One region of the Paenibacillus sp. GCM10027630 genome, then DNA from elsewhere that is predicted to be linked to it. Evidence: riboswitches for the same ligand, from Rfam matches in the RefSeq annotation. Region 1 holds a riboswitch; each other region holds the start of a gene.
What was found. Region 1 has a riboswitch for cyclic di-AMP ahead of ACFQ0C_RS24135 (C40 family peptidase). Riboswitches for the same ligand answer to the same signal wherever they lie in the genome.

Region 1 (10,833 bases):
TTGCATGGAAGCAAGCTGCTCCTCTGATGCTGCGGCTACTCCTTGAGAATTCTGGGAAGCTTCGCGTGCAATGTGTGCCAGCTGATCTACGGTAGCGCTAACTTCCTCACAGCTTGCGGACATCTGCTCTGCAGCTGCTGAAACCTCTTGAATCTGCACGTTTACATTGGTCATTTCCTTCGTTATGGAAGCGAACCGTTCTCCGCTTTCGGATACGGTCTGTACACCTTTCTCCACTTCGGAGGCTCCACGTTCCATCGCATCAACGGCTTTTCTCGTTTCTTCCCGCATACTGCCTATCAAGTCGGCTATTTGTTCGGCAGCTGCTCTGGATTGCTCAGCAAGCTTGCGCACCTCTGTTGCTACAACGGCAAATCCTTTGCCATGCTCACCGACTCGCGCAGCTTCAATCCCTGCGTTCAAAGCAAGCAGATTGGTTTGCGTACTAATGGCAGTGATCATTGTTATGATAGCACCGATTTCCTCTGAGCGGATGCCTAACTGGCGGATGGCTTCATGAGACTGACCGACGGTTGAGCGAACCACATTCATTTGCGCCACCGCTGCTTGAATTTGCTTGTTGCCTTCATCCGTCTGCTGGGTGACATCTATAGCAGATTCGGTGACGCTCAACGAGGATTCAGCAATACGCTGTACACCAGTAGCCATTTCCGTCATGGCTGTGGAGGTATCGCTGGCGTTGCTTTCTTGGATCTCGGCGCCGGCAGCTACCTCTTGAATCGCCTCGGTAATCGTTTCTGCCGCGCGACCCGTTTGTTCGGCACTGGCTGTCAGCTGCTGGGAGGTTGCGCCAACTGACATCGAGATGTCGGAGACCAGCTGAAGCATGCTTCTGAGCTTGGCAATCATATTGTTAAAATGTACGGCCATAACACCGAATTCATCCTTGCTTGGCTTCATCTCAAGCGATTTGGTGAAGTCACCTTCAGCCAGACGTTGCAGCAAAGCTGAAACAGCTTGAACTCGCTGCACGACAACTATTTTTATAATGATTGCGAGCAAAGCACCTATGAGCAGCAAGGATATAATCGCAATAGTGATGGAGGTAGTCATACTCTTTTGATACGTTTCCAGAATACGTTCTTTGGGGACGACCGTTTCGACATACCAGGTTTCGTTGGAGCCGTTAAGATGAAGTGGCTCAATAATACGAAGCACGACGGCACCTTGTGAGTTTCCGGAGTAATATCGATATGCCCCTGATTTTTTCATAACTTCCCAGGCAGCTACTTTTTCCGGATTATCCGCATAGGGCTTGTTGATCCAGTCCTTGCTGGAACCATGGGATACATAAGAACCTTTATTGGAGATGATGCTTACATAGCCTCCTAGCGGTTTTACAGCTTCAGCCTTTTGCTGCAGCCTATCCAGAGATAGGTCCATGCCTATAATACCGAGAAAGCTGCCTTGCTTGTCTACAATCGGGTAAACAATAGAGGTCATAAGAACATCTTTTCCTCCGGCATTGTAGTTATATGGATCAAGAAGAGTTAGCTTTTTGGAGCGTTTAGGCAGCTGGTAATAATCTCCCGCTCCATCTTTATCATAATCATGAAGTGGTTCAATAGTTACGGAGCCCTCATTACGGAGGAGGTAAGGGATGAATCGCCCTGTCGCATCGTCATAAGGCTTTTTATTAATGTTTAGCTTATCGTTATTGTCCCAAGCATTAGGTTCCCATAAGGTATAAAGACCCATAATGTTATCCTGTTCCTCAATCCTGTGCTTAAGCATTTCAACGATATCCTCGCGTGATTGCTTTTTCTGAGCTCTGGCATCCAGCAATATACCGGAAAGTGTCTCTAGAGTGCCCTGGAGGTCGAGTAATTCACTTTTGAATGAACTTGAAAACTCTTGTCCGGCTTCCTGTGCTTCATATTCTCCTTTTTCCAGGCTGACCTTATAAAGCTGATCCAGATTGGTGTAAATGAGACCGGAAAAAACTAACAAAAGAACCAGGCCAACTGTAATACTAAGCTTTATAGACAATTTAAGATTGCGAAACCATGTCATATAATAAATCCCCCCGTACCCAATGTTTTCTTAATGATATTATATCGACATGGTTCGACATTTTTTTTATGCCTTATTGAAAAATAATAGAAAAAACTATTTTAAAAATAATAAACCAGTAAATTAACTAGGTAAATATACCTAATATTTGAAAAAATCATGAAAATATACGCTTATTTGCTTCGTAAAATCTTTGATACACTTCGATAGCACGAGCTCTTGATAATTTCAAGTCAACAATTGATCCCGGACGTGGTTTGTGAATTTCTTTATCCGACAGATTCGCCAATTCAGGCAGCCATTGCCGAATATAGGTCGCTTCAGGGTCGTGTGTTTCCGATTGGGTGACCGGATTCATGATGCGAAAGTAGGGAGCCGCGTCAAATCCTAGAGAAGCGCACCATAGCCAGCCGCCGCGGTTAAGCGTATTATCATAATCGCTAAGCTTGAAGCGAAAATACTGCTCGCCGTAAGGAAAGGGGCAGAGCAGATTTTTGGTCAAAAACATGGCGGTAATCATTCGCAGCCGATTAGGCATCCAGCCTGTTGTGTTCAATTCTGTCATGGCAGCGTCAATGACAGGAATGCCGGTGCGCGCCTCACACCAGGCTTGGAAGTGACGTTGGTCGAGCGTTGAGAGATCGTAACGCTTCTCATAGCAATAGAAGTCCGGATCAAGACGGGCTTGGTAGAGGTAGAAGTCGCGCCAAGCCAGCTGGCGCAGCCAAGTTTCCCGCTGCTCGTGCTCGAGCAGCATCTCGTACACGCCGCGCACGGAGAGCGCGCCGACATTGACGTGCCGGCTGAGCCGGCTCGTGGCGTCCTGCGCGTAGCGGTCGCGCCCTGCGGCGTAGCCGGGCAGCCGCTCCGCGAGGAAGCCGCTCAGCACGCGCAGCGGATGGGCTGCCACAGCGGCGCCCGGCCCGCCTGCGTGCGCGATTGTCGCGGCATGGCCGCTAAGCGCTGCCGCAAGCTCAGGCGGCAGCGAATGCGCCGCAGCTGCGCCGGGCGCGAGCTCCGCTGCGGCAAGCTCGCGCAAGTGCACGGGCGATGCCGGTCGGTAGAAGCGGAGCAGATACTCGCTCCACTTCCGGTAGAACGGCGTGAATACCTTGTACGGCTCGCTGCGTCCTGTCCAGCGCTGGAAATCGCGCAGGTTCGCGAGCGCCAGCTCGTCGAACGATGTAACGGCTACCCCGGCAGCCTGCGCCACTTCCCGCAGCTGCTGATCACGTTGCGTCGCATAAGGAGTGTGGTCCTCGTGAAACACGAGCTCCTCCACAGGATGCGACTGCATAAGCCCGCGCAGAACTTCCGCGGGATTGCCGTAGAGCATGTGCAGCTGACGTCCGGCTGCGCGGTATAGCTCCTGCAGCCGCGCTGCGTGCTGCAGGAAATTGATTCCGCTGTGCTCGCGGTAGCGATCCTGCTGCAGAAGGTGCGGATCGAGGATGAGCACATGCAGGCTTGGTTTGCGTCGAGCGAGTATATAATCGAAGGCGGGCAGGTCGTTTACCCGCAGATCCTTACGGTGAAGAAAAAGAATCATCCAAATACCTCCAATTGTGATTCGCCGTGCAACCGGTGAGGTAATAAAGCGTATATAAAGAAAGAAAGCCCTGCAGGCTTGTCCAACGCGAGGGCGTTGGTGCAAGCACTGAGGACTTCAATGAAAAGAAATCGTTCATGATTGTTCTAGATCAGTTGTCGGTCATCACATCTGCATATTGCTCATCTGATAAAATGCGTTTAGCCGTAACGTAGGTTTTCACATAATAAGCTTCGCTGAGCTTATTGATGGAAATACCTTTGCCAGTAGCGGAATGATAGAACTTTCCGTCTCCTACATAGACACCTACGTGAGAAATTCCGCTGACGCCTTTATTTACCTTGTTTTCTGTGTCAAAGAACACAAGATCGCCTGCCCGAAGCTCATCTTGACTCACTGTGGTACCGAGAGCTGCCTGTGATTTGGATTGATGCGGCAGACTGATGCCAAGCTTATCGAAGACGAATGCGGTGTAGCCGGAGCAATCAAAGCCTTTTTTAGTAGTGCCGCCACTTTTATACGGCGAACCAAGTCCATCATTAACGGCTTGACTCATAGGTGTTTCGGCGGAGGCGCTCCCAACTTGAATCGTAAAAAATAGAGCTAAAGACATGGCAATACCAAAAAACTTCTTCAAAAAGATGTTCCCCTTCCGGTGCCTACGAGGTTAGCTTGAGGGTTCGGTTGAAGGTTCCCTATGATCACTATGAAGCGAGATCAATTCACCCAAGATTGGATCCCCCGTTTTCCGTTTGGAGCGGAAATTCGGCATTATGTATTATTTTCTTGCTCTGAATACTAAAATTCGATTAAAAATAAAAAAATCCTCCTTTAGTCACAAAATGTTCACAATTAAAAGGGCGAAACCTGAAACATTACATGAAAATTCGATAAAGGCTTATTTTTGGCGGCTTCCAACGAATGAAAGCGTCATCTTTTTATAGTTCCACTCCATATCAGGTATGCATATTCGACAAAATCTTTTTTTTATTTACAAAAATAACCTAAAGCTGAAGTTGTTTTCCTTCGACAGACGCGCGTAAAAGGAAAATATTAGGACATAAGACACTGGTTGAATAGCCTATTTATTACATCGTATAAATGGACGCAAAAAAGGACTTAAACTGCCGTTGAGGCAGCCTAAGTCCTTCTTTTTTCTTTTATTCTTCGTTGGCGTTCCATAACGCATACTGTGAGGTGATCGCCCACATTTTGCAAAACATGTGAATGAAGCGGTAGGCCTGCACCCCTGCTACAGCTGCAAAACCAGCCCATATCATCGCCGACGTCATCACTGCAGCGGATATCGCAACTGTAATCAGCAGTAAGGTGAAGGCTAGCAGAAGCACCGGTAATGTATTACGAAGCAGTAGCCGAAGCGAATGTGCCGATGATTTTCCGTTCAGCTTGCCGAATTGTACATACATGAATGCCGTTTGCAGCAGGAACAAATACAGCAGGTATCCGCCTATGAGTGGAAGTATACTCCAAGCTAGAGATTCTAGGGTGAGATGTTTGTTGTAGCCATCTAAGACCTTTGGTACTAATAGATAGAGTGGAGCCGCGCTTAGCAATATCTGCAATATATACAGCCCTAGAAACGGAAGGCCAAGCTTCTGTATTCCTTGAACGAATCGATAGCCTGCATTCATCTCTGTATGCTCTACTGAGTAGTAAATCCCGGCGTTTAAAAGCGGACTAAGCAGCATGCGTGCAGCAAGCAGTGCGCATCCCCACCATAAGTAGTATTGAATGAGGTCGGTTTTCATGATTTGAAACTGCCCCTCGACCCAGAATAGCTGAACCGCTTCCCGAGACAGGTCATTGCCTGGATAGCGGTGGAGGAGAGGAACAACAACAGAGCGGATCATGCTGTATAGGACAAGTCCCCAGATCAGATTGTAGATAAACAGCGCGCATACAGCAAAAGGCTGATGCCATGCCATTGTCCAGCCTGTTTTCATCGTTTTCAACATGGATTGCACACCTCACCAAGCGACCCAACTGAATAGGGTCTCCATTAATTTGACGACGCCTAAATTCCAACGAGCGGTTAGCTTGCTATCGACGTTAGTTTTCAAAAAGCTGTTTATCCGTTTGTTCTCCAGTATGATAGTATGCTGTGGATCAATGGCGACCCAGTCCAGCTGAGCCGGATGGTTTAATTTAAATTGGACGTCACTGTCTATACCATCCCATACTTTGTCGATTTGGGAGCCGTCAGCAAAATGAAAACGAATAGGGATGTTGTGATAAGTACCCCCAAGCTTTTGGATTTGTACTGTATTTTCATAAACCATTTGACCATCCCGAATAACCTTCTTGGATTTGATCCCAGCCACGGAATAATCAACCATAAATCCGCCATAAACGTACTGCTTGAAAAATTCATCCCAGCTTCTTTTCGTCGTACTTTCAAGCACAGCTTGAAAATCAGAGGTTGTGGGATGCTTGAACTTCCATTTCTGGAAATACGCACGCATGACACGGTCCATCGTAGCACTGCCTATTTGCGACTCAATAGATTCCAAAACCAGCTTGGCACGCGTGTACACATTTTCTGCGTATTTTCCATGGCCACTGTAATTCCAAGAGTTTTGTTTAAGCGCCTCTGGATCTGTGATATAGCTCGACTCAACCGTTAGATTCGGCTTCACGCCATATTCGAGCTCCATTAATTTATCCTCGGTGTATGAAGTGAACCCTTCGTCTAGCCAAGCTTCCTCGAATTCGTTGCTGGCGACCATCCCATACCAGAACTGATGGCCAATTTCGTGAACGATAACTCGCTCCAGCTCTAAATCCGGTTCTTTGTCTCCCGCACCCCAGCCGGTAATCAGTGTAGGATACTCCATGCCACCGGCGCCATTTCCGTTTTCTGGAGGGACAACGATGGATAGCGTGGCGTAAGGGTAGCTGCCGTACCACTGGGAGTAACGAGCGAGTGCCTTTTTGGCGGCCGTCATATAGCGGGTTTTCAATTGCTCATGTTTGGGGTCGAGATACAGCTTAATCTTAACTCCCGGTAGATTTGGAGTCGCATAGGGTTCTTCATAATAAATGAAGTTAGGAGATGCAGCCCAAGCGAAATCATGTACATCATCGGAGTAAAAAGCATATGTTTTTGTTTTGCCGTCATCGGCAGGCGGCTTGATCGGAAATCCGGTGGCTGCAACGATATAGCTGGAAGGGACTTTGATGCGAACGTCATAAATACCGAAGTCTGCGTAAAACTCGGAGTTGCCGTGGTACTGGTGCAGGTTCCAGCCCTCTGATGTTCTTCCGCGTGAGCCTGCTGGCTCGTACACTGCAACCTTGGGAAACCACTGACCGGCCATCACGAAGTCATCCGCATAGCCCATTCGTGCAAAAACCGCGGGGAGCTTGACCGAAAATACGTAATCAAGAGTTACGCTATCGCCGGAATTGACAGCCTTAGGCAATTTTATCTTCATTAATGTACGGTCATCTTTATTACCGTCGTCTGGCTGCACATACTCGATGCGGGAAAGCAGTTCTTCTCCATCCAGCGTCTTGATGCTCGAAATGTCCATGCCTCCTCTGTTGTTGGACGTGCTCTTATCATCCCGGAGCCTGCCTCCGGATTCTTTCATGAAGGTCGTTTTTGGAGAATTAAAAGCATTGGGGTACAAATGGAAATAAATTTCTTGAACAGGCAATTTTCCGGGATTTTTCCAAGTTAACGATGAAGTACCCGTGAGCATCTTTCCTTGTGCATCCAACTCCACATTCATGTGGTACTCTACAATCCGATTGCTCAGAGGTTTGGGTGCCGGCTTCTCCAAAGGCTTGGCCGGGAGTCCGGGTGGGGCAGGCGGTTGTCCAGCTGAAGAGGATGGTTCGTTAGCATTTGCCATAGTGGGCCTTGCTTCTGGTTGGAGGCCTAAAGAAGAACCGTCGGCCTTGGATAAGTCCAGCTGGAATTGCTGGAAGTTTGGTGCTCCTTTGGTGGATCGGGATGCCAGCGCTGCAGGTTTTACGATCATAGAGCTGAGAGGGCTGCTGTCCGCTTTCAGGTTGGTAGTGGAGGGAGCAGGCTGGTTGTCATAACCGTAAGGTAGGAGGGCTTGGCTTATCCAAGATGCTCCACAGGCCAGTACAATAAGAAAACACCATTGTGCAGTTCGATTGCCGAGTTGTTTTTTCATCTCATTTTCACCCCGTTGACAAGCATCTAAAGCATGTATATGTTTGCAAATCGAGGATTATTAGCTAAAATAGTAAAGAACGATAAAACTTTATTTCAAAAAAATTGGATGGTGCCATCGATGGATATAAATAAGGATCAACCTACGGATAAACCGAAGAAACTGAACGCGCTTAATATTGTAAGCGGGAAGGTAGAGCATCGCGGATTTGGCGCGGGCTCGATCGACTTGAGCCAGTTGTCCAGTGTCATTGTGGATGGAGATGAAGCCTACCTAGATATGGGGGCAATCCATGCGAAGAGCAAGGTCGAGAAGGGGATTAAATTCTCTACCAATAAAGAAGATGTGCCGAATGGACATCCTTACTGGATCGTATGGGTGGCAGCCGACCGTAATGAGGCGGGTATGTATTATGCAGGCGTAACCTCATGCGAGATGCTAGTTGATTCCGAAGCTAGACGGGGCTGGAAAATTCTTGCCGATCATGTTAACCGATTAGATTATGCGCTTAAGCGGCGCTTCATGCTGGACAATTTGGGTGACCGTGAAAAGGCTGCGCTTAAGAAGCTGTTGATGGAACATAACCCTGATATGTGGAATAATTCGGGGGATGTTTTGAAGGAAGCTTTGGCTTAACACCAAAATTATGAAGATTATGTGACGCTCATTGTGCTTTTCTGGGAACTGGATGTATACTAATGCCTAGTATATGCGACATATACTAGGACAGCAAAAAGGCAGACCCTGGTCTGCCTTTTTGTGTTTAATATATAGTTATCGATCTGCAGTTAGTCTTCCATCACTTGTAATAGGTATGGGATCCCCTAGGTAGGTCGGCTTCGGCTTAAGCAGGTGAAGATAGGCGAAATCTTTATTCCTGGCAAGCACCTCCCTGGCCTGATTATAGGCCATCTTGGCATATACCTGTTTATCTGAGGCGACACCATACGCATCCAAGCCCATTTGACGAGCCGCATATACAGCACGCATAAGATGATATTGCTGAGTCACGATCAGTATTTTTTGCGTTTTAAAAATATCTCTGGCCCGATAAATGCTCTCATAGGTACTAAAGCCGGCATGATCCATAAAAATATGCTCGGACAAAACATTGTGCTGCTCAAGAAAACTCCTCATGGCATTTACTTCATCATAATCAATTTTTCCGTGATCTCCACTGACGATAAATGTGTCAGATTTACCGGCATCCTGCAGCTCTAATGCGACCTTCAAGCGATCGCTCAGTATTTCCGATACGCTCCCATTCGGATAAACCCTGGCTCCCAGAACCAGAATAGCATCGGCTTTGGGGGCTTCCTCCAAATTAACGATGTACTTTGAGGCTTCTGACTTAACATGAGCATCGATTCCGAATACGACCAGAAATGGCGCTGCAAGAATAAAAATGAGTGCAAGAAGCTTCCTTTTATTAGCTTTGAGCATAGTTGGTTCCTTTCAGCGAAATGGTTTCAAAAGCCGGCTTATCTTTATTGAACGATTTTTTGTAGCCGGAAGTTGCTGATTATGCGTGATAGGAAGAAGAAAATTTCATTTGTCTCTAACCCTCGGCTTCAGATAAATCAATATATTATAGTAGGGCAAGCAATTTGGCGCTTAAGTAAGCAGGCAAGGGCTCGGCCAACAGCAAATGCAGAGCATTCCGGTCAGCTTGGTGTTGCTTCAGGTATGCAAAGAGCTTATCGGACTTGGCTATACGGTTCATTAGAGCGTAAGAAACGGCCCACACCTCGGGACTTCCCATAAGAATACCTTGCCATTCAAAAGATGGGACCGTTGGTAAGCGGCAAATTCCATTTTCACTATGAATGGCGAACTGGCCGATCATATCGATGGGAAGCTGTTGGTCGGCTACTTGAATCCGATAGCTGCTGGCAAAAGGGTGGTCGCCGCTGGACGATTGTGTCCAGGACCAACCTTGGAGGGCAGCGGTAACATCATCCAATGGAGCATCTGTAGTCAGGTCCCAATCGTGGACTTGATCGATAAGGCCTAAGCTGTACAGCAGGCCGCTACCGCCGGATGCGTAACGGATTCCGGCTTCATCCAGCTGTTTCGTCAATAGCCGGACTGTTTCCAATGGCAGCGTCAATCGTCTCACCTCATTTTGATTAAACTAGATTTTCTCTCATTTTACCAAAAATGCAATTTGTTTTTCACTTTTCTTATAAAGAAAGGGACCTTCCCGTTTGTCAGTAGACTCTTTGGGCGGTCCCTTCCACTCTATTTAATCCATCATTTCTTATTCTTATCTTTATAGCCACTATCCCCTTAACTCAGTGAGTCAGATAACCACCCTGACCAACCGAGCAGTTCCAATTACCTCAGCAAATCCGAATTTACTGCAAAATTATTTTATTCGTTTACTGAGGCAAGGGGATAGTGTCCATAAGTGTTCGAATTGCGAATTGCTGTTCTGCTGCTTATTGTTTGTTACTATACCAGATGCTCCCGCAGGAAATTAAATGTACGAGCAAAGGCATCCTGAGCCGCCTCAGGTCGATATGAAGCACGTGTGTCATTGGCGAAGGCATGTGGAGCACCCTCATAGATGCGGTGCTCAAACGGTTTGCCATGTAGTTCCATGGCCGCTGCGAAGGCAGGCACCTGATCGGTGATACGCGTATCGAGCTCGCCGAAAATACCGAGCATAGGGCATTGCACCTGCGGAACTTGCTCCGCTTGCGGCAGGTTGCCGTAGAACACTACCGCGGCGCCTAGCTCCGTGTCGCGGACGGCTAACTGTGCGGCTAACATGCCGCCCAGGCAAAAGCCTACCGCGCCCACGGCACGTGGCCGCGAACCGCCCGCACGTCCGCGCAGGTAGCCTGCGCTTGCAGCGAGCAGCTCAAGATACGCCGGCGCCTGTGAGCCTGCGGAGAAGATTGCCTCAAGGGTCTCGCCTATGGCTTGACCCTCAGAGTCCGGAAGCTCGCTTAGCGCTTTGCCGCGTGCTTCCGGATCACGCCATGCTGCCGGCGGAATCGTATCGAGAAACCGCTTCGCGGTTGCGACTCGATCCTCCTGCAGCGCGGGCGCCTTAACGCCGTCCCGATGGAACAG
Region 2 (10,833 bases), on a different contig from region 1:
TTTTAGCTGCTCGTGCGCTTCCCGTGTTGCGTGAACGGGAAAAATCGGATCACTCATTCCCGCTTCAAGCAGCAATGGCTTGGGAGAGATCAAACTGAGCAGATCCGGCAGTTCCGCGGTTAATGACAGACCGGGGACGTAGTTGTCAATACAATGGTGCATAGCCAGAATGCTCGATTGGAACGTGTTAGCATAGCCGCTTACAACGGCAGCGGAAATCCGGTCATCAAGGGCAGCTGCGAATGAACAAACCATCCCGCCGCCCGAAATGCCCATGCAACCAATGCGCTTCACGTCTACATCCTCGCGAGTGTACAAGTAGTCTATGAGGCGCAGCGTTTCATACACGCGATATCCAGCCATCGTCTGTCCCATTGCCAACAGAAAGGCGGACAAACGCTTGCAGGAGTTCGATTCCAGGTTATCCTCAGCCAGCTTCCGGTCTCCAAACCCGAATAACTCTGGAGCAACAGTTATAAATCCCCGTTGGACCAGCTCAACAGCGAAGTTCTTCTGATAACCGAGATCTGTCGTTTTAACTGTGCCATCCGAGTTCAGGCCTACAATATCCTTGCTGCCGTAACCGTGGCCATGGCATGCAATAACAGCCCCAAGCTTGCCCTCGTGCTGAGTCGACTTAGGGATCAGCACGAAAAAAGGCATATGAAGATGTGCGTAGGTCTGAATCTGCATACGCTTACGGATGTAGGTTCCACAGTCCACTGATTCGAGAACAACCGGTTCAAGATCAGCAGCCTCAGCCGGGAAACCACCAAGAAGCTCAACGAATCGTTCTCGTAAACGATTCCTCCACTCGCTCCATTCCTGTTCTGAATTCGCCTGGAATCTTTCTACCGGGCTAATGCTGTCATACAAATACTTCAGATAATTATCCGGATTCCACACCATTAATCCTCTCACCCTCCCGCATCGCATTGTACTCGCATATTAAGTGTTAAAAGTCATAGTATGTTCCTTATAACATAACCCAATCTCGCCATTGTTCCAAGTCAATATTTTGTCTATAAACAAGGGTACGTACGGATTGTTCTACCGCAGCTTCGATTATGGCGGCCGCTTATTCATAGTGGGAATGAAACTTATTTATATAATTGAGTCAATAATACAATCTAAGCCCGGTTTGGGACGTCTCGCGGACGGACCTTACCGGGCTATTCATATCATTTCGTTCATCTCAATCATGACCCTCTATGATCTTTTATCCTCAAATAAACTTATATATTCTACGTATTTTTTGGAAAACATTGTGCAATGACCTCAGCAAATACCCGTGATAAAATGAAACAACCTCAAAAGGGACGCTAAGTTGCTAAACTTTGCCTGTTCTTATTGAGAAATAAATCAAAGGCCAAAGCTTCTTATGAAGCGCGGGGGAACCCATTCTTCGGGGTGAAGCCACTTTCGTGGCAGGGTGATTGCTCTTTGACCCTAATCCGTCAGCTAACTCCGCAGGCACAAAAAAGAGAGGATGATTTAAATGCGTTTCAAGAAATCCGTATTGACAGGTGCGCTTGCACTAGGTACTTTGATTGGGGCTGGAGTTGTTTCAGCTGCTCCTTACCAGGTAACAGGAAATGATACTATGTGGCTGATTTCCCAGAAACAAGGTGTTAGCTTAACCTCCCTGATAAAAGCTAATCCTCAGGTGGCCAACCCGAATATTATTTGGCCTGGACTGATATTGAATATTCCTGGAACAGGAACAACTGCCGGCAGCGGTTCAACTGTTCAACAACCAGGAGCTGGTACAACTGCAACCGTGTCCGATTATGCTAGCCAAGTAGTTACCTTAGTGAACCAGGAACGTGCCAAAGCAGGCGTTAAGGCGTTAACAAGCGACAGCTCCCTGTCGTCAATGGCGCTCGCCAAAGCAAAGGATATGTACAATAATCATTACTTTGATCATACTTCCCCAACCTATGGATCTCCATTCGACATGATGAAATCATACGGCATTAAATATTCGTACGCCGGTGAAAACATCGCTATGGGTCAACGGACACCACAGGAGGTTATGAATTCCTGGATGAACAGCCCAGGTCACCGACAAAATATTTTAAGCCCGAACTATACCAAAATCGGAGTAGCTTATTATAATGGTGAATGGGTACAGGAATTTATCGCAAATTAAACAATCAGACTGTCCATAGGACAAGTCTCCCCAGACTGCCGGGAATTACCGGCAGTCTTTTGCTTTTATTGCAAATGCAGGAGAGGTAAGAATGCCTGAAAGCATTCAATTAAAGTCCCCATTGCTCTCTTACAAAATCCCATACACGATTTTTAAAATAACGGTGCCCGCCGTCTCCAACAAACAGCTCGCATCGATCAGCAGAGCCGAATTGTCCGTATATATTTTGTACATGCTGGAAGGAAATATGCACCCCTTCAATGGGAAATAGCGGATCTGTCTCTCCATTGATCATTAGCACTGGACGCGGAGCAATCAAGCCTACCACATCATACATTTCCCCGACTTGCATCATGCCCGGAACGGCATTACAGATACAATGATGAACAGATACAATCGAATGCTCGAACGTACAAAAGTAGCAGCCCGGAGCTACCAGACTAATACGCTCATCCAAGGCCGCTGCGAATACACATACAGCACCGCCGCTTGAATTACCTGTTATCATGACCTTCTCCATGTCAAGCTCCGAACGACTTGCTGCGTAATCCAGCACTCTGCTGAAATCATGAACCCGTTCACCAATTAAGGAACGGCCTAACAATAGCGATATTCTCTGCATATCATCGCAAGACTTGCTTTTCCCTTCATCCATGTCCTCTTGACGGGCCATCTCCCAGAACCCCCGTACTTCCGGTACAATAGCGGCATATCCCTGCAAAACTGCCTGCTCCGCCAAGTTTCGATCCTGAAGAATAGCCTGTTCCCGATCCTCTGGAGTCTCGAAGTTTCCAGCGTAATCTTCCTTGCCGCGCCTCCCATGTCCGTGTGCACATATAGTCAATGGCACCGGCTTGACCCCATAGTGCGGCAGCAAAAGATAGAACGGCACCTCTATACCTGTTTCGCTTGTTATATAGATCTTCTCCCGCGTATATTCCGGGAACTCAATGGTCTCCGTTATTCGCGGCGACAAAGGTACGTCAATTGACTGTCGCCTTATGCGATCAAAGCCTGTAATTTCAGCCAGCCTGCTGCGAAAAGACTGCTGCCAATCCTGCCAGTCTCCTGTATCCAATGCATTACGATAATCGAATTCACGTTTAGTTTTCTCCAGTACCGTCTGGATATACTTCTTTTCGTCAAAATAAATCATTCGTTTACCCTCCTTGTTTCATTGCCCCGCTGTAGGCCAAGGGCGGCACACCCATTTCATTTTTAAACAGCTGGATAAAATAACGCTTATTATCGTAGCCTAACAGATAAGAGATTTCTTCCACTGTTTTGTCCGTGTTATCCAACAGCTCTTTAGCCTTATTCATCTTGGTTTGGATTACATATTCGATAAAAGTCAACCCGGTTTCCTTTTTATACAACCTGCTGAAGTAGGATGAATTCAAATGCAGGTAATCAGCCACCTCCTCTAACGTTATTTTTTGATGCAGATGCTCCTCTACATATCTCTGAGCTTTACTGATTTCTCCGCGCTTGGATTGTTTGAAAATAGTGCCCATTTGCTCAAGCATTTCATGCAGATGCACAAGCATCCAGCTTTGCAATTGATTCGTATGTTCAATTTCGCTCATCGTACTGTGGAGAACCTCAACAGAGTAATTGGTTTGGAACTTTTGCAGCGATTTGAATTTGACCCGCATGTCCAGTAGAAGCTTCAAAACCCATTCTTTTATCATTTCGGGAGGAAAGCGCTCTTTTTCCACAAAGGACATCCATCTCGCAGCCGCCTCCTCCAAGCCTTGGGCATCTTCATGCAAAATAAGCTGCTTCATTTCCTCCAACGCTTGCAAAAAGTAGGTAAATAAATCAGCCTTCGTAAATTCTTCTTCCGTGATCGCACCAATAAACCCCTCAGGCAAATAAAACCGATGATCCCATGTATGTAAAAGCTTCAATAGGTTAGCCTTGAGCTCCATCGGATGGCTGCATCGATCACCTACATAAAAAGAAGCTTCGACCCTCAAATATTTATTCAGTGATTCCTGAACTTTTTTGATTGTATCGTAGACCAAGCTGTAGCCATTCTCCTTCAAAGTCAGACGGCAAGGGATGAGCATAAATCCTGACTTGATGCTATAACGAAAGCTGACCGATCCCTTCACCGGCCCGAGTACTTCGTCCATCACATTTTCCAGTGCGTAGAGCAGCATATCGTCGGACATATTCAAATTCTTCTTCGTTTGCGTATGCCGTTCGATGGTGTAGAGCACAAGCATATAAGGGTTTGCGTCAAAATCAATACCATACTGCTTGATTACATTCAGCCACTCTTCCAAATGCCATATCGGGTTATTCAAAGTACCCAGTAAAAATTTCTGCTTCAGCTCCGCCTTGTTGTCATTTACAATATGCTCCAATTGATGTCTCTGCTTCCGATTCTCGCTCAGCTCATCCAAACGTCCGCAAAGCTGCCGCAATTGGAAAGCAATCGTATCCGGTGTTATGCTCTCCTTCAACACATAATCCTGCACATTAAGCTTTACCGCCTGCTGAGCATACTGAAAGTCGTTATAACAAGAAAGGATTATCGTACAAAGCTCTCCATTTAATGCTTTTAGCTGCCGGATCAGCTCGATTCCCGATATTTGCGGCATGCCGATGTCTGTAATCAGAATGTCGGGCATTTCCGACTTTGCATGCTCAAGCGCTTCAAGGGGATTTTCATACATACCATACAACTGCAGATCCAGCTCATTCCAAGGGATAACTTGTGACAAATATTCCAGAACAGGGTAATCATCATCGACCAACATAACTTTATACATCTGATTGCTCCTCCCTGCGGCGCCCCTTTGGAATGTAAATGTGGATCTTAGTACCCACACCCTCCTCGCTTTCAATCGATAGCGTGCTGTCGTAACCGTATATTAACTGTAGGCGTTCATAAGCATTTTTTAACCCTATTCCTGAATAGTTAAAGCTGCTTTCCTCCGCATCCGTATTTCCGGAAAATAATTTCTTTCGCAGCTCATCCAACATCTCCTGCTTCATTCCCTCTCCGTTGTCCTCCACAATAACAGCCAATCCATTGGCGTCCTTCCGGCTGGAGATTCGAACGCTTCCTCCCTTATGCTTCAATCCGTGAATGATGGCATTTTCTACAAAAGGTTGAATGGAGAATCGCGGGACTTCTTCCAATAATGTCTCCGAAGCAGGGTTAAGCTCCAATACAATCGGCTCCTTATGCCTAAAGTTGACCAGCAACACGTAGTTAGAGATCAGCTCCAGCTCTTCGTGCAAAGAAATATACTCATTATTGCGATTGATGGTCATTCGAAGAAACGCAGATAAAGAACCGAGCAATTCAGCATTTTCCAAATCGCCCTTCATCCATATTTTCATCCGAACGGAATTAATAATATTGAACAAGAAGTGAGGGTTCACCTGTGCCTGCAGCATCTCAAGCTCTGCTGCCCGCTTCCCCGTCTGCTCCAAAGTAATCTGCCCAATCATTTGCTGTATACGGTCGAGCATATAATCGAATGAATGGGCAAATTCTCCAATCTCATCTTTAGTCGTTATATTTGATCTGATGGATAAATTGCCTGATCGTACCTTGGCAGCTACCTTACCCAACAGCTTGATCGGCTTGGTCCATTGATTCATAAGGTAGAGCAATATAACCAAAAACAAGCCAAAACACGTAATAGTCAGCAGTAAAACATTTTGATGGACACGGCTGATTTTATCGATCGCTTCTTTATAAGGCGACAAGCTTACTAAATACCAATCCGAGAACGGCAGCTTATGTGTGACCAGCAAAAAATCTTTGTTCTGATCTTTAACGATGACCGGATTCTCGTTCTCATTGCCTCCGATCCCCACCCCATTGCGTTTCATGTAGGGAAACGTCGTACCGATTTGGGCAGGGTTTGTGTGCGAGAGCACAGCTCCACTGCTGTTCACCAGCATAATCTCCTGCGTACTGTTGTAATTCTGAAAAATATTATGTATATCCGTTTCGAACATACTGGCGATAATATACCCGCTTGTGATAGAGGAATTTCGGATCGTACGGGCCACCGTAATCAGATACGGACTTTTACGCGCACTTGAAGCAATATAGTTAGCCTGTGTTCCAACCCAATAGGTATCCAATGCATCCAAATTTTCCAATCGCTGAAACCAGTCTAGACGAGTGAAATTCAACGGATCGTAATCTTGAAATTCGGAATAATTGGAGTAAGCGGTTCCCGCTGTATCTATGACGGCCAAATAAACAGGATTGCTTGCAGCCGTCTCCACATTGGCGAACTTCTCGTTCATCTTCTTTATATGAAAAAATTGAGCTGTAGAGCCCTTATCCGGAATCCTGTCATTCAAAATAGCAGTAACCTCATTATCAAACTGAATGACATTCGTGGTGTATATCATATTGCTGATCAGATTCGTAATATAAATATCCATAGTGTGCAGAGATTGCTCCATATTAGCTACCGCTTGTTCCTTAAGCACATCCTTGGTGGCATAGTTGGATATAAGCACAGCGATAACCATTGGAACAATCAAACATAGAATCGAGGAAACGAGCAGCTTTTGCCTAAATGATTTGATGTTAAAGATGTGTGCCCTTCCGTTCATAAACTCACTTCTTTTCCGTTGTTAAGAAAAGGATCGAGGAGATATCTTCTCCTTGACCCCTATACTTTAAGTTTCATTACTTTTTGTTTGCCGACACTATTTTGTTCAATGCTTCGGTCCCTTTGGAAATCGTTGTATTGAGGTCCTGGACGCCAAGTAAAAACTTTTCCGTTTCAGCATTGAATGCTTTCGAGGCTTCCGCACTATATGACGGAGGCATATCCAGCTCTGCAAACTTGAATGTATTCAATACGTGCAGGAGCGATTCCTTATCCATAAATTGCGGTTGCGCCACATTACTCATGACCGTATCTACAAGCTTGGATTTATCCGCTTTCTTCCATGCCGGAAACTCCTTGCCTTGAAGAACCAACCCTTCCGTCGATAAATACCTTGCCACCTTATAGGCTTCTTCCTTATGCTTAGACTTGGAGGATACGGCGATGAAATCTCCATTAACTCCCGTTAATCCGCTCGGATCATCCTTGGAAAACTTCGGATATGGAGCGTATACCGTTTTGAAGGTTGCCGGCAGCTGTGCCGTGCCTCCGGATTCCTTTACCAGCCAGGACCCGTCAAATACCATAGCGATATTGCCTTTCATATAAGCGGCCCGGCTATCCAGCTTTTGCGCGATGATATCTGCATACGGCATAGCCGTTTTATCGATTTGCTGCGCTTTCCACATCATTTCCAATGATTTTTTTGTTCGAGCGTTATCCAGATTCGGCGTTCCGTCTTTTCTATACATCCCGTTTTCCAGCGCTTGATTCGAGAGCACGGGATTCAACAAAGTATTATGAAAATGTCCCCCATATATTTTTTTAACACCCTCGCCTTTAGTCAGCTTCCTGGCATAATCCATGTAATCATCCCAGGTCCAATCCGTTGGTACGGGAAGTCCGGCAGCATCCAAATATTCTTTATTCAACAGTACCAGCTTTGCACTGTATTTTCCAGGTATAGCGTAATATTTCCCATTAAATTTCATATCCAGCATATATTCTTCGGTGTAATTGATTCCTTCCTTCTTCATATACTCATCAAGCGGCTCCAGCATCCCCATGCCAATACGCTGCGTGTAACTGCTGGAGCTATTCAGTACAAATACGTCTAACTGCTCACCGGATGCAGCCAATAAATCCAGCTTTTTCATAGCGTCAATCGCACTTTCAGTTAGAAATTCGTACTCCAGCTTAATACCGGGGTTCTTGGCATTGAAATCGTCAACCGCCTTGTTGATCGCTTCCCTTTCGTTCGTGTACCAACTGTGCAGCTTGATGACGATTGGCTTTTTTTCAGTCGAATTGACGTCTTTATTTTTCGTGTCCGGCGTACTTTGTCCAGAGGAACAACCGATCATTGTGCCAAAGGATAAGACAACTATAGGCAGAACCGCTATCCATTTAATTTTCAACCTATTTCCCCCTACTAAACGTTTGAATTTCAACCTTTTACACCCCCAAGAGATATCCCTTCGATAACCTGTCTTTGCCCAATAACGAAAATAACAAGCAGTGGAATAATCGCTGAAACGGTGCCTGCCATAATAAGTGAATAAAATTGACCATTTTCATCTGCAAAAGATTGAATGCCTAATTGAAGCGTATACAAATGCTCGGATCGAAGAAAAATGAGCGGATTCTGATAATCATTCCAGCTCCATATAAATCGCAAAATCGCATAAGTGGCAATCGCCGGACGAACAAGAGGGATACCGATATATAAGAATGTCCGATAATGCCCTGCACCGTCAAGCTTTGCAGATTCCAAGAGCTCCTTATTAATTCCAATAAAAAACTGTCTCAGCAAAAAGGTTCCGAGCACGCTAAAGCTGCCTAGCAAAATGAGACCCGTATGACTGTCAAACAATTGCAACCATCGATAGAAAATGAACTGCGGAACCAGAATCGCTTCATGCGGAATCATATATGTACATAACAGCAGGAGGAAAAGCACATTTTTCCCTTTAAAATCGATTTTGGAAAATCCATAGCCAGCCATACAAGAAATCACAATGGACAAGCATGTCGTGATGCCGGTTACTTTCAGAGAGTTCCAATAGAAAAGCGGGAAGGGGGATTTCCCCATCCATACAGCTTTATAATTTTGCACCGTATTCCAGTGCTGAGGAATCCATTCTACGGGATAGTTGAACACATCAGCCTCGGGCTTCAATGAGGCAGAAAGCATCCAGATAAACGGTAGCAGAAAAGCGATTCCTAAACAAGACATGATAACGGTGATAATCATTTTTGTCGGGCTGAGCCTCGTCATGCCTCCAACTCTCCTTAATAGTTAACCCATTTCTTTTGCCCATACCATTGGATAAGGGTGATAATTAAGACGAACACGAAGAGCACCAATGCCATCGCCGATGCATACCCGATATTCAAATTAATGAAAGCCGTTTCATACAAATAATAAACGAGAACCGAGGTCGACCGCGCAGGACCTCCCTGCGTCAAAACACTAATAATATTAAACACTTTAAAGGAACCGATAATCCCTGTCACCAGTAAGAAGAATGATGTCGGCGACAGCATGGGAATGGTTATTCGCGTGAGCTGTACCCACGGACTGGCTCCATCCATTTCCGCCGCTTCGTAAAGATCCTTCGGAATTGACTGTAAACCGGCCATATAAATAATAAGGTTAAACCCGATACCCGCCCAAGTCATTATCCCCATTAGAGAAGGAAACGCATAATCTACATCGGCCAGCCATTTGGGAGGGTTGGAAATTCCCATGGAGATCAGCATTTGATTGACCGGACCATGGCTCGGATGAAATAAGACTTGCCAGACGATTCCAATAGCTACAATACTCGAAATATATGGCATAAAATAAATAATTTTAAAGAAGTCCTTACCATAAACCGATTTGTTGATAACAACCGCCAAAAGAAGAGCGAGGATCATGGTCAAGGGAACGATCAGAATGAAAAGCATATTATTCGTAATCGCCCTCCAAAAAATCGGATCGGCCTCTAACCGCTTAAAGTTTCCTAAGCCTACGAATTTCATCTGGTCAATGCCCGCGACAAAGTTCCAGTCGGCAAAGCTTAACAACAATGAAGCGATGACAGGCACCATTACCAACAAGAGAACTCCGAGCAGCATCGGACCCACGAATACATAACCGGTCAGCGTTTCGATTAGCCGAAGCCGACTCTTGCCAACCGCTGCCTTTCTTGACTGCAAACCGACAGTCGTATTGGAATGCAATGAAACATCCCCTTTCCATAAGAAGCTTTTAGTTGATCAACTAAGTTAGTTTCATTATAGAGAAGCAAACTTTTTTTCGTAATGCAGAGGTTTGACCGAAATGTAATTATTTTTACTAAACCAATAAATGTAACAACAACACATCTGTGTAAATTAAAAAGCAGGAGACAAGGGTATCCCCATTGCTTCCTGCTTTCACTTTAGTATGGTGAAACTGCCTACACCTTAACGGCTTCCTTGTTTTCTATTTCAAAATCAATCCTTTTTGAAGAGTTAGTCGGTAATACATTCGCAAATACATCATTAAGGCGTGAAAGTATGCCTGTACTCTTTTGCTTGGCTGTCGGTTTATTTTCTTTAGTCCATTCTTTTAATAATCCTACAAACCCTCTAATTGTGAACAAAGTGAAATTAATCGATACAAAAGTATGCAAAATAGACCAAGATTTCCATTTAAACAAATTCGTCTTTTTCTCCAATATCCATTGAGCTAAAGACATAGGAACACTAAAGTATAAGCTTCTTAGAATGGTTACCGATGGTTTAGTATCGTATGTCGATCTTACCCACAGCACGCTGAGGAGAGGGTAAAATAGCAGATCATACAAAATATTCGTATCAAAAATTTTGGGGTAAGGGCGAACTGGATATTCAATTCTTTTCCTTTTAATAAAAATGGAATCAATTGAGCTCGATAATACGCCTTTCGCGAAAAAAACAGTTAGGTACATAAGCAAGTTTTTTCGTTTAAACACGAATGGAATAGAGGCGAAACTAGATATCCAAAGTAATCTTAACAATAACCTTTCCAAATTAAATTCCTCCCTACTTGGCAACCTCTTATAGTATCAAAAGAAA
Region 3 (10,833 bases), on a different contig from region 1:
CTTTGTTTCTATTAAATCGCCATGTCCAGCTACATCAAATAATTGGAGAGCCGTCATTTCGACTCTTGTTTGTTTCTGCTCGGTCGGTGTCCCATACTTAATCGATATTTGCTGCTTCGTCTCGTCGTACTCGACTTGCCCTCTCATGCTTTCAGCAACGAACCGAATGGGCACATAAGCATGCCCGTTATAGTTCAAAACTGTGTATTCACTATCTACCTGTTTAGAGACACCATTAAATAAAAAGCTAACTTGAAACTTGATAGCTTGTATCGTATCTGATGCATATACAACCGTTGATAGGGTCAAACCGGCACCCAAAATCATTCCAATCACTAATTTTTTCAATGCGTACTACCCCCTTTAGATCTCATTTAGTTATACTAAAATTTCCAAACTTTGTTTCTTGTAGATAGGTAGTTTTATAAATGATACCTTGTTGTCGTGTTTTTAAAGTTAAACACATAATAACGCTCCAATAAAATAAAGTATGAAAATTTCCACTACATAGCAAATTATGACATTTTTAAAAAGTGGAAATTAGCTATTTTACTTAAATGGAATCAAAAAAAGAGCTGCTACAATGCAGCTTCTGCGTATCGCATCTCTAAGTGGATATAACTTTGTTGTAAATCTTAATTCTATACCTTTTTGGACTAATCAAATTTTCATATATTCCTACAGACTTGGGTTTCACTACTTGATGAGAGATATAATAGCCAGTTGTCTTATCAAAAAGCTCAAAACCTCTTAATCAAAGCAATATCTCCATTTAGCGATAAATCCTTTCATCAAACTCATCTTCTTTACCTTAAGTAACCAACTACATTATTTAATTTTTCTATATCTTGTGGTTGAATCTTCAAAGTCGTTTGCGATAACCCTGTACCACCGTAAACAAAAGGAAATCGATATAACTCTCTATCTAAAATTGTTGGGATACTTGGATTTATTAATGGCACATTACCAATCCTACAGCCAGTTACTTGTTCTACTTCTTTAGGCTTTGCCAATTTGATTTCTTGAATTTCTAATATCTCTTTCAACGAATCACATTCCACTCGACCATAATCTCCAGAAATTATCAACGAATAATAACCTTTATCGGTCTTCAGTATGAGTGTTGGGGCAGTTTGTCCAAGCTGAATACCAAAATAATCTGCACCTTCCTGTGCTGTGTTAATTGGTATGCTATGTTCAATGATCTCATATTCAATTTGCTCGTTATTTAAAATGGATATTAGTTCCTCCATATACTTCCCTCTTTCATACTGAAATTTGGCTACTTTCATACAAAACTATTCGTAAGCAATAGTCGATTTCCTTTTTATGGTACAAGCTTGATTACACTTTCCTACCAGTTAGTGTAGAACCACGGCAACGAAGAAAATAAGCGATGGATCGGTTCTATCGCCGCGATATCGTGTCCCGTTAGCTTAGCGAATGATTCGCTATTTGCGCTCAAAAACGAGACGAGCAGCAAGTCCTGTTAACACACTTGCCATCAACCAGCGTTGCAGCCTCAGCCACGTTGGGCGTGTGCCGAACCAATCGGCAATTCTACTAGCCGTAAGAACAATAAGCAGGTTTACCGTAAAACTGACGGTAATTTGTGTCAGACCTAAAGCTGCGCTTTGGAGCAGCACCGAACCACGGGTAGGATCCACAAATTGAGGCAATAGTGATACATATAAAAGAGCAATTTTGGGGTTTAGCAGATTTGTCATCAATCCCATTAAAAACAGCTTTTTCGGAGGATCAATGGAAAGACTTTGCTTAGGCGCAAAAATCGGAACGGCTCCCGGTTTGACTGCTTTCCAAGCAAGCCAAAGCAAGTAGATGGCCCCCGCCCATTTTACTAATACGTAAAGAAAGGGGACGGTTAGGAAGAGAGCTGAAAGACCGAACATGGTTGCTACAATGTAAATCAAGAACCCAAGAATAACGCCTAGAAGCGAAATCACCCCCGCTACGCGTCCTTGCAAAATGGAACGAGAAATCAGATAAATCATGTTAGGACCCGGAGAACAAACCATGCCGAGCGAAACTACTGCAAAAGCAATCAAAGTACCGGAAGTTACCAAAGTACATTACTCCTCTCAGGCTAGGCCGTAGAAGTGGCCTTAAACAATATGGGGAAGAATCTCAACATGACAGAACATTTCCTTCAGTGCTTTTTTCATTCCGATAATCGTCACCACTTTAACACGGCCGATTCCTTTCGTACCTACGTATCATAAATATACGCAACATTGAATTTTTATACAAATCTTTTTTTGAGTTTCTTTGCCACATAACTGCCCGTTACCACAACGCGGCTGCCAATCTATGCCGGCAGCCGCGTCGTGGTTGTTTATTGAACTATCGTTCTCCGTGAATTGAGTGGCTTAACAACTCCAGAATCAATTTAAAAAAGGCTTCAGTTAGTTTTTGTTAAAAAAGGTTTCTTCTAACGCTTCGTTTACAATATGAGTTATTTAGTGGAAAGATCGTCAATCGCTTGGACAGTTAGTTCCAACGCTTTAATTCTTCTTTCTAAAAGCGTTCTTTGGGGACTACCAACCTTTGACTTAGCATAACTGTTTTCAATGGATGGAAATAAACCAGTAATAACATTGCGAGCTTCTGCTAAATCTTCCTGTGTGTAATAATGGGGTCTTTGATTCCAAACGTTTTCTAGCATGGCTAAGCCGATGGAAACAGCTTTGAGTCGTTTCTTTACTAGGCTAGTATTTGCGCCATTTTGAGTCATCTGGGACAAGGCATTCTCGAGTTTACTAATTGTCGATTGTAAAGATTTTATTGATTCAAATTTATCTACATTTAATACATTTTCCATGTTAGTACTGTCCTTTCTTAGTTTCTGTATTATTTGTTTGATGAATTGTCATACCTCGAATAGGGCGGCTAGCGATCTCCGTTATCACAATCCACCTTTAACCAAATCTATGTTGAAGTAAATACAGGATTTGTGTCACTAGTCGACAATGAAGGGAGATTTGTGCATTTTCAAATCTCCCTTCATAAAAAATAAAAAGCCTGATTCCTCAAGCTTTTCTTCCATATGTTATGTAGGCACATTTGTGTCATTTTTCTATCAGATTGAGATGGATTTATAATTTCAGATGACTTAGTTGATTCTATTTCTTTAAATGATACGGTACAGTAGTTACAATTACATCTCTCCGATATAGCAAGTGTGTACGAATCAGTAAACTGGATGCAGGATATTATGCCAGCCTTTTTTAGGAATAAATTGCGGAATAATAACCGTAACCTGATAGCTCGACTCATTCGCTTTGCGTTGAACGGTATCAATAAACTTGGTCAGTGGCTGGATAATACTTCTGTAAGGAGAGTGGAGTGTCACCAGTCTCACATCAGGTTGCCACTTGTTCCACTTTTCTTCAAACGCCGCTTCATCCTCTCTTTCAAACGGGACGTACACTGCAATAATCTGGTGGGGTGAAAGGGATTTTGCATAGTTTAATGAGTACTCCACCACATGAGTAACTCCCGCCACAGGAAGAATGATTACATTTCCCTCAATCGGCACAGCAGGCTCACAGGTTGTAAGTCTCAATTGGTCGCTAACTGCTTCATAATGCTTTCTAATTCGATGAAAGAGATAAATGATTAAAGGCAAGAAAACTAATACAGACCAAACCTGTGAGAACTTGGTTAAAAAGAACATCATGGTGACGATAAAGCTGATCCCAGCACCTGTTGTGTTAATAATGAGTTTGGCAACCCAGCCTTTTGGTCTTTCACGAATCCATTTTACAACCATTCCTGTTTGGGAGAGGGTAAATGGGATAAACACACCTACAGCATAAAGCGGGATGAGTTGTTCCGTCCGTCCTTCAAAAACAATAATTAAGACGATTGAAAGAATCCCAAGAATAATGATCCCATTGGAGTATCCCAGCCGGTCCCCTCGAACCGTGAACATTCTAGGTATAAACTTATCTTTTGCAAGATTCACGGCAAGTAAGGGGAAAGCAGAATACCCGGTATTAGCAGCAAGGATTAAGATCAATGCCGTTGTTCCTTGAATGAAGAAGTACATAAAGTTCCTTCCGAACGTCTGTTCTGCTATTTGGGAGACAACTGTTACCTCGGATCTCGGAGAAATTCCATAATAATAAGCCAAGTATACAATTCCGGAAAATAACAAAGCCAATAAAGTACCCATCGCAATTAACGTTTTAGCAGCATTATTAGGAGCAGGGTTTTTAAAGTTCGGAATGGCATTCGAGATGGCCTCAACTCCTGTTAAAGCAGAACTACCTGAGGCAAAAGCTCTTAGAAGTAGAAACAAGCTAATTCCAACCACTGGTGTACCGATTGGTGTATGTAAAGCAGGTGAAACATGTCCCGTGAGGATGTTGTAAATACCCACGCTAATTAGAATAAATAAAGCTAAAACAAATAAATAAACCGGATAGGCTAATATAGAAGCAGACTCCGTTACGCCTCTTAAGTTCAAGATTGTAATAAACAAGACAAATATACTAGCAATGACTACATTATGAGCATGTAAACTAGGAAATGCAGACGTAATAGCATCCGTGCCGGCAGACACACTTACTGCTACCGTTAAGATGTAGTCTACCAACAAGGAGCCTCCGGCGATCAGCCCAGGATATATACCCAGATTTTCCTTCGATACCACATACTCCCCACCACCGTGAGGATAAGCGAAAATAATTTGCCGGTAAGATAAAATAAGAGCTAATAACAGAATTAATACTCCAAAGGCAATTGGCATGGAATACCAAAATGCTACGGCACTAACGGTTACTAAGACTAATAATATTTGCTCTGGGCCATAAGCAACTGAAGATAAGGCATCTGAAGAAAGGATGGCTAAAGCCTTAGTTTTATTAAGTTTTTGTTCCCCTAATTCATTTGATTTTAACGGTCGGCCAATTAAAAATCTCTTAGAGCAGATAACACTCGTGTTCACCACCATTTCACACCCAATTCCCGGGCTCTTTCTTTAAGATTGATAATTGTAAACAACAAAAAACACAGGTGCATGCAGCCCTGTGGTCACTAGGATCAGAAGCTTCACCCTCCACTCTCCATTTACGCTTACGAAGTTAGCTGTCGGATTCGGGCGTTGAGAGTCGCCCTACCAGGATTAATAATCCTTGGATTCACCCCAAGTGAGCAGACAACAGTTTTTACAACTGGCATCCCTACACCTGTTTGGTTCCCCCGCTTTTCATTTACTGAAAACTCAGCGATATTAGAATTGGAAACTGTATTTAGTTATAGATACAAGAATGAATACTACTCCTTTTGTCAGTGACTGTAAAATTTAAATATGGATTGAAAAAGGTGGATTATCTTGTATTTATCACATGTAAGCGATTACTTGGTGTTCAAGGTTCTATAAGCTCACTTTATCGCGTTCTTTCTTCAACTATCATAAATCTTTTAATAAAAAGGTTAACTATTTACTCAAGTTCTACAATTGTCGAACGCAGGCCCGATAGTTTTTTTAAATCCTTGATAATATCCAATGTTGTGTTAGTGAAGAAAAACAAATCATCTGCTTCTTTGGGATTTCGACAACTTATTTGAGGGAGAACAGACTCATAGCTCTCAAATATAAATGGACGTACTGAAGGAAGAAGTAGCTTCCTAAGTACGTCCATTGCTCTCTCGTTTTCCGTTAGTTAAGTGAGCTACACTTTTACTTTTGATACGATCAATTGGAGTTAAATTTCCCCAAAATCCACTTGTTTATAGAACGCGAAGCAAGACAATGTCTCTTTACCGCCGTCAGTATAGTAATTGATACGGGCCTCGGCGTTTTTAATGTTGCATAAACATATAGCGTGTTCGGCTATTTTATGGTGATGCTCGTATTGCAGTTCGGGGGCATTATTATGACGATGAGTACTTTTTTCTGGCTACTACTGGGGCAAAAAATCGGAATACGTGAACGACGTTTAATTATGGTCGACAATAATCAGTTCGGGTTGTTAAATAAATTCCTCCTCTGGAGCTGAGGGGACGGGTAGCGTGGTCTGGCTTGAATAAGTTAGGCATATGCCCGTGGACGTAAGCCCATCATTTTCATATACATACATAAAACATGTGTGAGCAGAAGAGGGAGATCTATGAGCAAGAATCTGTTTGATATCCAGACCGCCATTTTATTGTCCGCACTTTGCAGCCAAAGCTATCAACAGTTTGAAAGCGCCGATGGAACATTTGTTCTGCCGCGTCGTTATCAGTTGGTTACGGAATTTGAAGCCGCTTCATTTACAGGCAGAAAAGAACCGTTCGGCTTTATCGCCGAGGCAGCTGACCGGATCGTCCTGGTGTTTCGTGGAACGAATACCAAATCGGACTGGATATCCGATGCAATCGCCAGACAGAACGCGTTTCCCTATGTGAAGAACAGCGGCTCCGTGCACCAGGGGTTTCTCGGGATTTATGAATCGGCTCGGCAACCCGTCTTGTCAGCCTTACAGACTCTTTCCCGTCATAAGCCGCTTTATATTACAGGGCATAGCCTTGGCGGTGCGCTTGCCCATCTATGCGCCGTTGACACCGCAGTGAATAGCGGCTTCAGCGATCCTATCGTTTATACGTATGCTTCACCTCGTGTGGGGAACGCTGAATTTTCCAGCACCTTCAACCAAATATTCGACCGGCATCGAATTCACAACCCGTTCGATCTCGTTCCGCAGCTGCCGCCTATTCTCTATAAATCTCCGAAAACAGGCCAAACCTACACCTACTTACACGCCAAAAAAAGCCGTGAGCTGCCTTTCCAAAAGGGCTCTGTCGCCGCCAATCACGAAATTGCCAACTACTTCACCGAGCTTTCGCTGCAGGATCCCACTTATGCGCAGCTGCTGTGCACGGGCAATCCCGGGTTGTGTCCATAACTCCAAACCGATGTTCTTGTCACCCGACTACACATTATTACTAGAACAGGGAGCTCGCCTGGTCGTTCCTGAAGCTGTTAGCCCTTCCGGAGGCGGCCCTCCTAACTCCCTGAACTCTCGTGTCCCGTTCGTTGTCTGTTTTATTGAGTGTCTTTGTCACTTTTGTATTCCAAAATATCGCCTGGCTGACAATCCAAAGTCTTACATATCGCTTCTAATGTTGAAAAACGAACAGCTTTTGCTTTCCCATTTTTCAGAATGGAAAGATTCGCCATAGTAATTCCAACCCTCTCCGCAAGCTCCGTTACGCTCATTTTTCGCTTTGCTAACATCACATCAATATTGATGATAATCGCCATGTTATTCACCTCAGATCGTTAAATCATTTTCTGATTTTATATTAATAGCTTCTTGTAAAAGTCTTTGAAGAACAGCAGCAAAAACGGCGATCACCATAGAGGCGAAAATAATGATCAATCCCATTGGAATGAAACTTGGAGGGTCAACTCTCTTCCCCATGAGATAGTAGAGTGGCATACCTAGCAGGTACAAGGTACTGATTGTGATGGCACAGTATTTTATATTCTTTAAAGCCCTTACAGATAATTCCGAGAACGCTTGGTTCTTATCAATATAGCTCAAAAGTTTAAAAGCTTGATACAGAGCAAAGTAAAAAGGTATCGCTGCCGCGTACATATCGATTAAAACGAGAGATTTCATGTAAGCGATATCTGGGTACAATTCTCCAGCAAAATTCCCGATCTTAGGCACTAAAAATATGCAAAAAGCAAGAATTGGGATTCCAATAAAAATAACAGCCATCTTCAAAAAGAGTGTTGTTCCCCGTTTCATTAAGAGCACCTCGCTAATTTAATATAAAATGACTTTAACAGAAAATATATTGTTTTACAATAAATTAATATCGTTATTTATTAAATTGTTATTGTTAATGGAATATCCTTTTTATTTTAAGCAAAAAAATAAAAGCATTTCTCATTACGAAGAAATGCTCTTACTTTAAAATGATTACTTTAAACTTAACTTATTTAATATCTCTATAAATTGACTTTTAGTTTCAGGCTCCTTATCATTTTTTGTGAAGTTTAACATATAAATAGCCTTTCCTTTTATAGGTAAAGATGCATAATAAGTATCATGTGTTCCTGCACTACCTGAGGCAGCAGTACCATTGTCGGAATCTAATGTAATTAATCCAGATTTACCCAAAGGCAGATCAATATATTCATTATTAGTTACGCTACTATGATTAGGCATTTGGGTTAGAAAATTAAAGTTATCCATGTAGTTAATTGCACTAACTGTTCCTCTATTCTCGCCATTTTCATCTAAAAATTTATATACAACATTTTCACTTTTATCAAGCTTCCAATCTTTAGGTAACACAATATTCAACAATGCCAAACTATCTTGATTGTTTACAATCTCGTTAGTAGATTTTCCATTCACTTTAGTTATTGATCCCTTAGGTAATTGCGAATTAGGATTAGAACACGCAGAAATCATGAAAACTAATGCGATAAAAACAATAACAATAAATCTATTCACATTTCACAACCTCTCCCATTTCTTTATGACCATTTTATTATGATTAGACGTTGAGCATCAAGGAAGGTTGCTGAAATGCCAATAAAAAAGCACCCACGATGGAGTGCTTCTGCTTATTATATCTTCTCACTGTACCAGCTGCCGGTCATTGGCACAGCTGCTTCATTAGAGAAGTAACTCACATTTCCTCCTTATCCCTTAATAGAGCCAAGCATGACGCCTTTAGCAAAATGCTTCTGAAGAAACGGATATACGGCCAAAATCGGCGCCATGGCGAGCATGATGGAAGCCATTCGGATCGTTTCCTGAGGCACTATACGATCATCTCCGCTGGCTCCCGCTTGACCGACTCCCGTTGAGTCCGAATCGATTACCAGTGTTTTGACCAAAACCTGCAGCGTCCATTTCTTAGAATCGGATATATAAATAAGCGCGTTGAAATACGTGTTCCAATAAGACACAGCGAAAAATAGCGTGAACGCCGCAATGGCCGGCATAGACAAAGGAATAATGATTCTCAGGAACACCCCCATGTCCGAGCACCCGTCCATACGTGCGGAATCCTCCAGCTCCGAGGGCAGAGATTCGAGAAAGCTTTTAATCACTATTAAGCTCCAGGCGCTTGTTAAGCTTGGCCAAATCAGCGACCAATAGGAGTTGAGCAAGCCAAGCGATTTTACTAAAATATAGCTTGGTAGAATACCTGCTTGGAATACCAAAGTAAATACAACCGCGCTCAGCATCACCGAACGTCCCGGCATCGTTTTCTTAGTCAATGCATAAGCGAATGTGAAAGAAGTAACTACACTAAGTGCCGTTCCGATAAAGGTTACGAACACCGTGCTTTTCAAGGCATTCAGGAAGCTGTTGGTCGATAAAATGTATTTATACGCCGCAAGCGACCATTGCTCCGGAAACATATAAAATTTTAGCGGGATATACACTTTAGGATCTGTAAAGGAGACGCTGAACACGTAAATGAACGGAAACACACATACGATAGAGATCAGTACCAACAGCGAATAATTGACGTAATCGAATACCGTCATTCTTTTAGAGCTTACCAAACTCATGTCTTGCTCCCCTCTCCTAATAGATGCCCTCGTGTCCCATTTTTTTAACTATGTAATTGGAAGCCATCACTAGCACCAAGCCTACGATGCCCTTGAACATACCGACAGTAACTCCGACACTGATCTGTCCTTTCAAAATACCGATCGAGTAAGCGTATGTGTCAAACACTTCCGCTACCGACATAACCAGAGGGTTCGTCATCAGCAGCACCTGCTCAAAGCCAACGTCAGCCATATGCCCAAGTCTTAGAATGAGCAGAATAATGATCGTGGGACGGATCGCCGGCAATGTAATATGCCAAATTTGTCTCCAACGGCTGGCTCCATCTACGACGGCTGCTTCATAACGCTGAGGATCAACGCCAGCCATTGCCGCTAGGAATATAATGGTGCCCCATCCTGCTTCCTTCCACATATTTTGAGAGGTCAGCAGCGCCCAGAAGTAATTGGGGTTGGATAGGAAGGTAATGCGTTCGCGGCCAGATTCGGCAATCAGCTTGTTAACGATTCCGACATCAGAGGAGAGGATAAAGAACGTCATGCTAGCCACTACCACCCATGAAAGAAAGTGGGGCAAATACACAATCGATTGATTTACTCTTTTGAACACGTCATGCCGGACCTCATTCAGCATTAGTGCTAAGAAAATCGGCAGCGGAAACATAAAGATGAGCCCAAAGATATTAATGGCAAATGTATTTCTAAGCATGAGATAAAATTTACTGTCAGCAAACAGGTCGATAAAATTTTTGATTCCGATCCATTCACTGCCGCTAATACCAGCATAGGGATTGTATTTCATAAATGCGATAACGAGTCCCCACATCGGAATAAATTTAAACACAATAAAATAAAGGATCCCGGGCAATGCGAGCACGTACATGTACTTATGCTGCAGCACACGGATCCACAGCTTGGACTCCCTGCGTGTTTTGCCCGCAGCTTTAGTTAGAACAGAGGATTGCATTGTGGCTAGCACCTGCCTTCTCATTGTGATCTGTTATTTCCAAGTAGCGAGCTCCTTAATCTCCGTATAAAGCACCTTGGCTGCCGAGCCTTCTCGACAGCCTAAGGGTTTGTGCGCTTACTAATTTATGATTAAACGGGTAGGCCTTGCTCTCTCATCCATACCTTTAGTGGGACGTCTGCGTCCGTTGGTGTATAGTAGCCGTTGCAGTTCAAGCCATCTCCCAGCATCTGGCGGCGGATAGGGTCTGACTTCTCCAAGAGACCATCCATAGTCATATCATCTTTTCTCCGAATCCATCGATACCCGTAGCCGT

Region 2: it holds a riboswitch for cyclic di-AMP, as region 1 does, so the genes downstream of both, ACFQ0C_RS02780 (CAP domain-containing protein) here and ACFQ0C_RS24135 (C40 family peptidase) in region 1, are expected to answer to the same signal.
Region 3: it holds a riboswitch for cyclic di-AMP, as region 1 does, so the genes downstream of both, ACFQ0C_RS09850 (APC family permease) here and ACFQ0C_RS24135 (C40 family peptidase) in region 1, are expected to answer to the same signal.

The regions. Positions count from the first base shown of each region.
Region 1 covers NZ_JBHTGY010000050.1:26,916-37,748, reverse strand. Annotated here, with positions in the region: gene ACFQ0C_RS24145 (methyl-accepting chemotaxis protein) at 1-2,034, opposite strand, end outside; gene ACFQ0C_RS24140 (cryptochrome/photolyase family protein) at 2,192-3,583, opposite strand; gene ACFQ0C_RS24135 (C40 family peptidase) at 3,735-4,220, opposite strand; cyclic di-AMP (ydaO/yuaA leader) riboswitch at 4,225-4,364, opposite strand; gene ACFQ0C_RS24130 (hypothetical protein) at 4,744-5,559, opposite strand; gene ACFQ0C_RS24125 (M1 family metallopeptidase) at 5,572-7,752, opposite strand; gene ACFQ0C_RS24120 (YwhD family protein) at 7,873-8,388, shown strand; gene ACFQ0C_RS24115 (SanA/YdcF family protein) at 8,527-9,195, opposite strand; gene ACFQ0C_RS24110 (hypothetical protein) at 9,341-9,862, opposite strand; gene ACFQ0C_RS24105 (dienelactone hydrolase family protein) at 10,207-10,833, opposite strand, start outside.
Region 2 covers NZ_JBHTGY010000003.1:74,504-85,336, forward strand. Annotated here, with positions in the region: gene ACFQ0C_RS02775 (alpha/beta hydrolase family protein) at 1-909, opposite strand, end outside; cyclic di-AMP (ydaO/yuaA leader) riboswitch at 1,358-1,491, shown strand; gene ACFQ0C_RS02780 (CAP domain-containing protein) at 1,499-2,152, shown strand; gene ACFQ0C_RS02785 (alpha/beta hydrolase family protein) at 2,262-3,308, opposite strand; gene ACFQ0C_RS02790 (response regulator transcription factor) at 3,313-4,932, opposite strand; gene ACFQ0C_RS02795 (cache domain-containing sensor histidine kinase) at 4,925-6,748, opposite strand; gene ACFQ0C_RS02800 (ABC transporter substrate-binding protein) at 6,825-8,165, opposite strand; gene ACFQ0C_RS02805 (carbohydrate ABC transporter permease) at 8,195-9,025, opposite strand; gene ACFQ0C_RS02810 (carbohydrate ABC transporter permease) at 9,040-9,975, opposite strand; gene ACFQ0C_RS02815 (CBO0543 family protein) at 10,194-10,706, opposite strand.
Region 3 covers NZ_JBHTGY010000018.1:22,975-33,807, forward strand. Annotated here, with positions in the region: gene ACFQ0C_RS09830 (ankyrin repeat domain-containing protein) at 1-348, opposite strand, end outside; gene ACFQ0C_RS09835 (aminoacyl-tRNA deacylase) at 807-1,253, opposite strand; gene ACFQ0C_RS09840 (LysE family translocator) at 1,452-2,084, opposite strand; gene ACFQ0C_RS09845 (hypothetical protein) at 2,474-2,839, opposite strand; partial or broken gene ACFQ0C_RS09850 (APC family permease) at 3,141-4,975, opposite strand; cyclic di-AMP (ydaO/yuaA leader) riboswitch at 5,080-5,261, opposite strand; gene ACFQ0C_RS09855 (lipase family protein) at 6,135-6,911, shown strand; gene ACFQ0C_RS09860 (helix-turn-helix domain-containing protein) at 7,052-7,270, opposite strand; gene ACFQ0C_RS09865 (DUF2975 domain-containing protein) at 7,281-7,763, opposite strand; gene ACFQ0C_RS09870 (hypothetical protein) at 7,938-8,477, opposite strand; gene ACFQ0C_RS09875 (carbohydrate ABC transporter permease) at 8,669-9,550, opposite strand; gene ACFQ0C_RS09880 (ABC transporter permease) at 9,567-10,517, opposite strand; gene ACFQ0C_RS09885 (phytanoyl-CoA dioxygenase family protein) at 10,649-10,833, opposite strand, start outside.